2 regions of the Asanoa sp. NPDC049573 genome follow, and region 2 is predicted to be linked to the other one. Evidence: riboswitches for the same ligand, from Rfam matches in the RefSeq annotation. Region 2 holds a riboswitch; the other holds the start of a gene.
The links. A riboswitch is a leader RNA that binds a small molecule or an ion and turns the genes downstream of it on or off. The one in region 2 is predicted to bind ZMP and ZTP.
Positions count from the first base shown of each region.

Region 1 (4,191 bases), on a different contig from region 2:
CAGGCCGGCGTGGTCCATCAGGAAGAGCTGGCGCTGGTAGTCGCCGACGTACTCGCGGAAACCGAGTGTGCGGTCGATCACCTGCTGCGGGCTGCCGACCGTCAGCGGCGTCTCCCGGGTGAACTCCTCCAGCGACGGGCCGTGCCCGTAGACGGGGGCCTCGTCGAAGTAGGGCCGGAACTCGCGTACGGCGTCCTGACTGTTTTTGCGCATGAAGACCTGACCGCCGAGGCCGACGATGGCCTGCTCCGGGGTGCCGTGCCCGTAGTGGGCGAAGCGCTCCCGGTAGAGCCCGATCATGCGCTGGGTGTGCTCCTTGGGCCAGAAGATGTGGTTGGCGAAGAAGCCGTCACCGTAGTAGGCGGCCTGCTCGGCGATCTCCGGGCTGCGGATCGAGCCGTGCCAGACGAACGGCGGCACGCCGTCGAGCGGGCGCGGCGTCGAGGTGAACGACTGCAGGGGCGTGCGGAACCGGCCCTTCCAGTCGACCACCTCTTCACGCCACAACTGGTGCAGTAGCGCGTAGTTCTCGATGGCCAGCGGGATGCCGTTGCGGATGTCCTGCCCGAACCAGGGATAGACCGGCCCGGTGTTGCCGCGGCCGAGCATCAGGTCGACCCGGCCGTCGGCCACGTGCTGGAGCATCGCGAAGTCTTCGGCGATCTTCACCGGGTCGCTGGTGGTGATCAGCGTCGTCGCGGTGGAGAGCAGCAACCGCTCCGTGCGCGCCGCGATGTAGCCCAGCATCGTGGTGGGCGACGACGGCACGAACGGCGGATTGTGGTGCTCACCGGTCGCGAAGACATCGAGACCGACCTCTTCGGCCTTGAGCGCGATCGCGATCATGGCCTTGATGCGGTCGTGCTCACTGGGGGTGGTGCGGTTGGTCGGGTCCGGCGTCACGTCGCCGACGGAGAATAGCCCGAATTGCATGTCAAACACCTCGGTTCGTCAGCCACCGTCAACTTATTTGACGCCGCAACTATTCCGGTAGGCCCGGCTGGTGCGGTGGCTCAGCGGAGAGGTCCGTCACCATCGTCGTCGGGGCCGTCGACCACGTGCACCGCGGCCTCTTCGGCGCTGGCACCGCCGGCATCGATCCCGGCATCCCACGCTACCGAGTCGGCCTGGTCGTCCTCGCCGAATCCCTGGTCGTCCTCGACCAGCCGGCCGGCGCGGGGGTCCTGCTCGTAACCGCGGCGGCTGATCTCGTCTTCGTCGTCGGCCGGGTCCGCGTCCGGGTCGACGTCGGGCTCCTCCTGCGCCAGCAGTTGCTCGAGCGACTCGCCCGCGCGCTCCTCGGCCGCCGTCGTGCCGAAGCGGTTGGCACCGCTCCACCGGTCGGCCGGGGCGATGCCGACGTCCAACGGGTCGGCGACGCGGTCGTCGTCGAGCGTGTCGGAGGCGTCGAGCACCCCGTCGTCTTCAAGCACCTCGAAATCCGGGTCCTGACTCATCGCTTCCTCATTCCACTCGGGCCACAGTCGCGTGCAAGCCTAAGACCCGCCCGTCAGCGGGCCAGCCGGCCCTAATGGCCCGAGCGATACGTCCGCTTTCGCGAGCAATGCGAGGGCTACCCGTTCTGGTGCGGTACCGCGCCGATCGCCCCTCCCGCTCGGGATCGGTGTGGCCCGCGCGGTCGCCGCGGGTCGGGGCCGGCGCCGACGAGTCGGGTGGGGTCTCTTCGGGCGTACATGTTCTCGCATGTGGCCACATGCGAGAACATGTACGCGCCAGGACACCTACCGGCGCCCGGCCATGCTCGGTGTCTAGCTTGTCGCCCGCTCGGCCGCGCTGACCGCGTTGCGGAACAGCATCGCGACCGTCGTCGGCCCGACGCCACCGACGCGCGGTGTGATCGCGCCCGCCACCTCGGCGCAGGATTCGTCGACGTCGGGGAGGAGGCGGCGGCCCTCGTAGCGGACGCCGCCGCCGATCACCGTCGAGCCGGGGCGGACGTGTTCCGGCTGGATGATGCCGGGCACGCCGGCGGCCGCGATCAGGATGTCGGCCCGCAAGGTGTAGCGCGGCCAGTCTTTGACGCCGGTGTGTACGACGGTGACGGCGGCGTTGGCGGTGGGGCGCTTCTGCGCGAGCAGCATCGCCAACGGGCGGCCCAGCGTCGCGCCGCGGCCGAGGATGACGACCTCGTGGCCGGCTACCGGGATGTCGTAGTGCGCCAGGATCGCCTCGATGCCGGCCGGTGTGCAGGGCAGGGGGCCGGGCAGGCCGAGCGCGAGGCGGCCCATGTTGACCGGGTGCATCCCGTCGACGTCCTTGTCCGGGTCCATGACGCTCAGGGCCTGGTCGTAGTCGAGGTGGCCGGGCACCGGGTGTTGCACGAGGAGACCGTGCACCGCGGGGTCGGTGCTGAACTCGGCGATCACCCGTTCGAGGTCGGCCTGGGTGCTGTCGGCCGGCAGGTGCGCGTGCGGTGAGACGAAGCCGAGGTCGGCGGCCTGTCGTTGCTTGATCCGGATGTAGCCCGCGCTGGCGTCGTCGTCGCCGACCAGGATCGTGGCCAGCGCTGGCGTGACGCCCTTGTCGCGCAGCACGCGGACGCGGTCGGAGACGTCGGCCAGGATGCTCTCGGCGACCGGACCGCCGGGCAGCAGGCGTGCGGACATCGTCATTTCCCCCTCGACCGTGGGCACCCAGGCGGTCGATGCTCACGGGCGGGCTCCCCGATGGTCAGTGCCATCCTGTGCCGCCAGTCGCGCTCACCTCCAGCATGCCAGAGCGCTCCGGGCTAGACCCGGTCGAGGGTCGTCCTGAGCCGGGCCACCGCGGGGGCGATCTCGCCGTCGGCGAGGTTGCCGTAGCCGAGGACCAGCACCGGGGTCGGCGTGGCGGGCTTCTCGGCCCGGTAGGTGTCCAGGTCGACCAGGCGCAGGCCGGCGCGGGCGGCCTCGCGGACCACGGCGCCGGCGTCGGTGCCGTCGGGGAGTTGGAGGAGCACGTGCAGGCCGGCGGCGGTGCCTTCGACGGTGGCCTCCGGGATCGTCTCGGCGAGCGCGGCCAGCAACCGGTCGCGGCGGGCACGGAAGCGGCGGCGGGCGGCGCGGAGATGGGCGTCGTACCAGCCGCGGTCGACGAACGTGGCCAGCGCCAGTTGGTCGAGCACCGGTGGCGCCGCGGTCACCGGGTCGGCTGCGGCGGACAGCATGCGCGGTGCCAGCAGCCAGCCGAGGCCGAGCGCGGGCGAGAGCGTCTTGCTCACCGAGCCGAGCAGCGCCACCCGGGCCGGGTCCAGCCCCTGCATGGCGGCGATCGGGCGGCGGTCGTAGCGGAACTCGGCGTCGTAGTCGTCTTCGATCACGAAGCCTTCGACCGACCGGGCCCAGCGCACCAGCGCGGCGCGCCGGGCGGGGGAGAGGACCGCGCCGCTGGGGAACTGGTGTGCGGCGCCGACGACGACGGCGCGGACATCCGACAGGGCGTCGACCCGTAGGCCGTCGCCGTCGACAGGCACCGGGCGGGCCGACAGGCCGGCGCTGGTGACCGCCGCGCGCAGCCGTAGCCAGCCGGGTTCCTCGACCGCGACGCTCTGGACGCCGACGCGGCGCAACGCCCGGGCGAGCCGGGTGAGGCCGTCGGTGATGCCGGCGCAGACCGTGACGGTGTCGGCGGTCGCGACGGCGCCGCGGGACCGCTGCAGGTATTCCGCGATGGTGCGGCGGGCCGTCGGGTGGCCGCGCGGGTCGGGCGGGCCGAGGTCGTCGACGGAGACGGCGCCGGTGACCGCCGCGACCGCGTCGGCCCACCGGCGGCGGGGGAAGGCGCGTAGGTCAGGCAGGCCTGGCGAAAGGTCGTAGCGGGGCGAGGGCGGCGTCGGCCGCGGCCGCGGGACCCGGCCCCGTGGTGCGTCGTCGGGGGTCCACGCCACGCGGGTCGCCGACCCGACCCGGGCCGCCAGGTAGCCCTCGGTGACCAGTTGGCCGTAGGCCTCGGTGACCACCCAGCGCGAGCAACCCAGTTCCTCCGCGAGTGCGCGGCTGGGCGGCACCGCCGAGCCGGTCGGCAGCCGACCGGAGCGGATCGCCGCCCGCAGCGCCCGGGCCAGGCGCTGGTGCGCCGGGCCGCGGCCGGTTGGGTCGAGCAGCGTCGCCCACGCCAGATTGGTCTGGGAAAGTGCCACGACATTGGAGCGTACGGCCTGACCGATCGTTACTATCGTCGATCCCATGATGG
Region 1 covers NZ_JBFAPI010000021.1:84,145-88,335, reverse strand. The annotation lists gene AB0J74_RS33150 (LLM class flavin-dependent oxidoreductase) at 1-933, opposite strand, end outside; gene AB0J74_RS33145 (DUF5709 domain-containing protein) at 1,014-1,457, opposite strand; gene AB0J74_RS33140 (tetrahydrofolate dehydrogenase/cyclohydrolase catalytic domain-containing protein) at 1,770-2,633, opposite strand; ZMP/ZTP riboswitch at 2,646-2,728, opposite strand; gene AB0J74_RS33135 (PLP-dependent aminotransferase family protein) at 2,750-4,138, opposite strand; gene AB0J74_RS33130 (aldo/keto reductase) at 4,185-4,191, shown strand, end outside.
Region 1: it holds a riboswitch for ZMP and ZTP, as region 2 does, so the genes downstream of both, AB0J74_RS33140 (tetrahydrofolate dehydrogenase/cyclohydrolase catalytic domain-containing protein) here and glyA (serine hydroxymethyltransferase) in region 2, are expected to answer to the same signal.

Region 2 (4,191 bases):
CCACCGCGAGGTCCGCATGCTGCCGGCCGGCCCGACGATCCCCAACCCGAGCCGGGTGCTGGTCGAGGGCTCGACCGGCGGCGCCGGCCTGCGCGGCCTGGAGGGCGAGCAACCCACGCCGCTGCAGATGTCGGTCCTCTACTTCGACGACGCCAAGAAGCTCCAGGCCTACGACGACATCCAGTTGGGCGGCACCGGCCAGGCCCAGGTGACGCTCAACCGCTCGGTCATCGCCCGCCCCCCGGCCAAGCCGACCCCTACCCCGACGGCGCCCACCCCGACGGGCACGCCGCCGGACGACACCACCGCGCCCCCGACCGAGCCCGTCGAACCGCTCTCGACGACCCCATCCGGAACCCCGGCCCGCCGCTGATCGTGGCGGGCGGGATCCCGTCAATGAGGGGTCTCCAACTGGGCGGCCGCCCGGGCATACACCTCGGTGCCTGGTTTCGACGCTGGGCCATGTCGGGCCCATCGTCGTCGCCAGCGCCCGGTCAGCGGCCTTCGGCGTCACCCAGATACACGCCGGAATACCCGTGATCAGGGCTGCCCCGCCACTTGGCGGTGATCGGAGGGCCGGTCGGTCGGCGGTTCAGCGGTGGGCGGTGATCGGTGCGCCAGCCGGGCCGCGGTCGGGGGTGGGCGGCGATTGGAGGGCCAATCGGGCATACGGTGGGCGGTCGGGGGTGGGCGGCGATCGGAGGGCCAGCCGAGCCGCGGTCCGCGGATAGATCCCCCGACGCGTCTCCTGTGCCATCTGCGCACCACGCGACCAGCGGGGTTTGGGGTGTGGGCGACCGGCGGCGGACCTGGCAGCGGAGCGTTGTCTGGCGGGAGCGACGGTCGTGCCCACCGCGGACCCGAGCCATCCCCTCCTCGAGACCCCTACGGTTGGGCGGCGTGCGACCGCCGCCCAACCGCTGCGCGGGTCAGGCTGCCCGGTACCCCGGCATCGGGAAAGCGGAGAGCAGGTCACGGACCTCGCCGGCGATGCGGTCGATGGTCGCCTCGTCGTCCTTGAGCGCGGCCGTGACCGTCTCGTCCATCCAGGCCGCCACCTGGGGCATGTGTTCCTCGGTCAGGCCGCGGGTGGTCAGGGCCGGCGTGCCGAGCCGGATGCCGGACGGGTCGAACGGCTTGCGGGTGTCGAACGGCACCGTGTTGTAGTTGAGTTCGATGCCCGCCCGGTCGAGTGCCTGCGCCGCCGGCTTGCCCGCGATGCCCTTGCTGGTCAGGTCGGCCAGGATCAGGTGGTTGTCGGTGCCGCCGGAGATCAGGCTGAAGCCGTGGTCGGTCAGGGCGGTCGCGAGGGCCGCGGCGTTGGCGACCACCTGATGCGCATATTTCCGGAAATCGGCGGTGGCGGCCTCCTTCAACGACACCGCGATCGCCGCCGTGGTGTGGTTGTGCGGGCCGCCTTGCAGGCCGGGGAAAACCGCCTTGTCGATGGCCGTCGCGTGTTCCGCGGTCGTCATGATCATGGCGCCGCGGGGGCCGCGCAGGGTCTTGTGTGTCGTCGTGGTGATGACGTCGGCGTGGCCGACCGGCGACGGGTGCGCGCCGCCCGCGATCAGGCCGGCGATGTGTGCGATGTCGGCGACCAGGATCGCGCCGACCTCGCGGGCAACGGCGGCGAAACCCGGAAAATCAATCGTCCGGGGTACGGCGGTGCCGCCGCAGAAGATCACCTTGGGACGCTCGGCGCGGGCCAGGTCGCGGACCTGGTCGAGGTCGACCCGGCCGGTCTCCCGGTCGACGTCGTAGCGGACCGGGTTGAACCACTTGCCGGTGGCCGACACCGACCAGCCGTGGGTCAGGTGGCCGCCCATCGGCAGCGACATGCCCATCACGGTGTCGCCGGGCTTCAGGAACGCCAGGTAGACGGCGAGGTTGGCCGGCGAACCCGAGTAGGGCTGGACGTTGGCGTGGTCGACACCGAACAGGCTCTTGGCCCGGTCGATCGCCAGCGTCTCGATCGGGTCGATCAGCTGCTGGCCCTCGTAGTAACGCTTGCCCGCGTAGCCCTCACTGTATTTGTTCGTCAAAACGGTGGAACTGGCCTCGAGCACCGCTTCGGAGACGTAGTTCTCGGAAGCGATCATCCGCAGCTTGTCGTGCTGGCGGGTGGCCTCGGCCTCGATCAGCGCGGCGAGATCGGGGTCTTCGGCGGCGAGGTGGGGAATCGGTGGCACGTGCACGGCAGCCTCCTGAGGCGTCGAGAACGCCACACCCAGGCGCGCGGTGCGTCGTTGCCTGCGGTCGCTCCCCGGTGGTCAGTTCCACCTCGCTGCGCCAGTCGCGAGTACCCGCAAATGCTAGCCGAGCCGGCGGCCGCCCGGGGCGGCCGCCGGGTAACGACGAATTACTCCGGCACCTTGCGGTAGGCGCCGTCACTGGCCGAGGTGGCCATCGACGCGTACGCCCGCAGCGCCGCCGACACCGTGCGCTGGCGGTCGACCGGCGTGTAGGGCTTGTCGCGCTTCTCCTGCGCGACCCGGCGCGCGTCGAGCACGTCGTCGGGCACGTCGAGGGTCAGCGACCGGGACGGGATGTCGATCACGATCTCGTCGCCGTCTTCGACCAGGGCGATCAGGCCGCCGCCGGCCGCCTCCGGGGAGACGTGGCCGATCGACAGGCCGGACGTGCCGCCGGAGAAGCGGCCGTCGGTGATCAGCGCGCACAGCTTGCCGAGCCCGCGGCCCTTGAGGAACGAGGTCGGGTAGAGCATCTCCTGCATACCGGGACCGCCGCGCGGGCCCTCGTAGCGGATGACCACGACGTCACCCGGCTGGATCTCCTTGGCCAGGATGCCGTCGACGGCGGCCTCCTGCGACTCGAACACCTTGGCCGGGCCGCGGAACCGCCACAGTTCCTCGTCGACGCCGGCCGTCTTGACGACCGAGCCTTCCGGCGCGAGGTTGCCGTGCAGTATGGCCAGCCCGCCGTCGGCGGTGTAGGCGTGCGCGAAGTCGCGGATGCACCCGTCGGCCGCGTCGGTGTCCAACGTGGACCATCGGTTCTCCGTCGAGAACGGCTCGGTGGTGCGCACGCCGCCGGGCGCCGCGTGGAACAGCTCGAGCGCCGCGTCGGAGGCGGAGCCGCCGCGGATGTCCCACTCGGCCAGCCACGTGTTCAGGTCGGGGGAGTGCACTGAGTGCACGTCGGTGTTGAGCGCACCGCCGCGGGCCAGCTCGCCCAGGATGGCGGGGATGCCGCCGGCGCGGTGCACGTCTTCCATGTGGAACTTCTGCGTGTTGGGTGCGACCTTCGACAGGCACGGCACCCGGCGCGAGATCGCGTCGATGTCGGTGACGGTGAAGTCGAGTTCGGCCTCGCGCGCGGCGGCCAGCAGGTGCAGCACCGTGTTGGTGGAGCCGCCCATCGCGACGTCGAGCGCGACCGCGTTCTCGAACGCCGGCCGGCCGGCGATGGCGCGCGGCAGCACCGAGGCGTCGTCGCCGTCGTAGTAGCGGCGGGCCAGGTCGACGACCGTGCGGCCGGCGTCGGTGAACAGCTTGCGGCGGGCCGCGTGGGTGGCCAGCGTCGAGCCGTTGCCGGGCAGCGACAGGCCGATCGCCTCGGTCAGGCAGTTCATCGAGTTGGCGGTGAACATCCCGGAGCAGGAGCCGCAGGTCGGGCAGGCCGACCGCTCGATCTCGCCGAGTTCGGCGTCGGTCACCTCGTCGTTGGACGCGGCGATCATCGCGTCGATCAGGTCGAGCTTGTTGCCCACCACGCCGTCGACGGCGATCGTCTTGCCGGCCTCCATCGGGCCGCCGGAGACGAACACGGTGGGAATGTTGAGCCGCAGCGCGGCGATGAGCATGCCCGGCGTGATCTTGTCGCAGTTGGAGATGCAGACCAGGGCGTCGGCACAGTGCGCGTTGACCATGTATTCGACCGCGTCGGCGATCAGCTCGCGGCTGGGCAGCGAGTAGAGCATGCCGCCGTGGCCCATCGCGATGCCGTCGTCGACCGCGATCGTGTTGAACTCGCGGCCCACGCCGCCGGCCTCGGCCACCGCGTCGGCGACGAGCGCGCCCATGTTGCGCAGGTGCACATGCCCGGGTACGAACTGCGTGAAGCTGTTGGCGATAGCCACGATCGGCTTGCCGAAGTCGTCGTCGGTCATCCCGGTGGCCCGCCAGAGGGCCCGGGCGCCGGCCATCGTCCGTCCGTGTGTCGAAGTTC
Region 2 covers NZ_JBFAPI010000041.1:8,882-13,072, reverse strand. The annotation lists gene AB0J74_RS38370 (metallophosphoesterase) at 1-373, shown strand, start outside; gene glyA (serine hydroxymethyltransferase) at 930-2,198, opposite strand; ZMP/ZTP riboswitch at 2,222-2,310, opposite strand; gene ilvD (dihydroxy-acid dehydratase) at 2,363-4,191, opposite strand, start outside.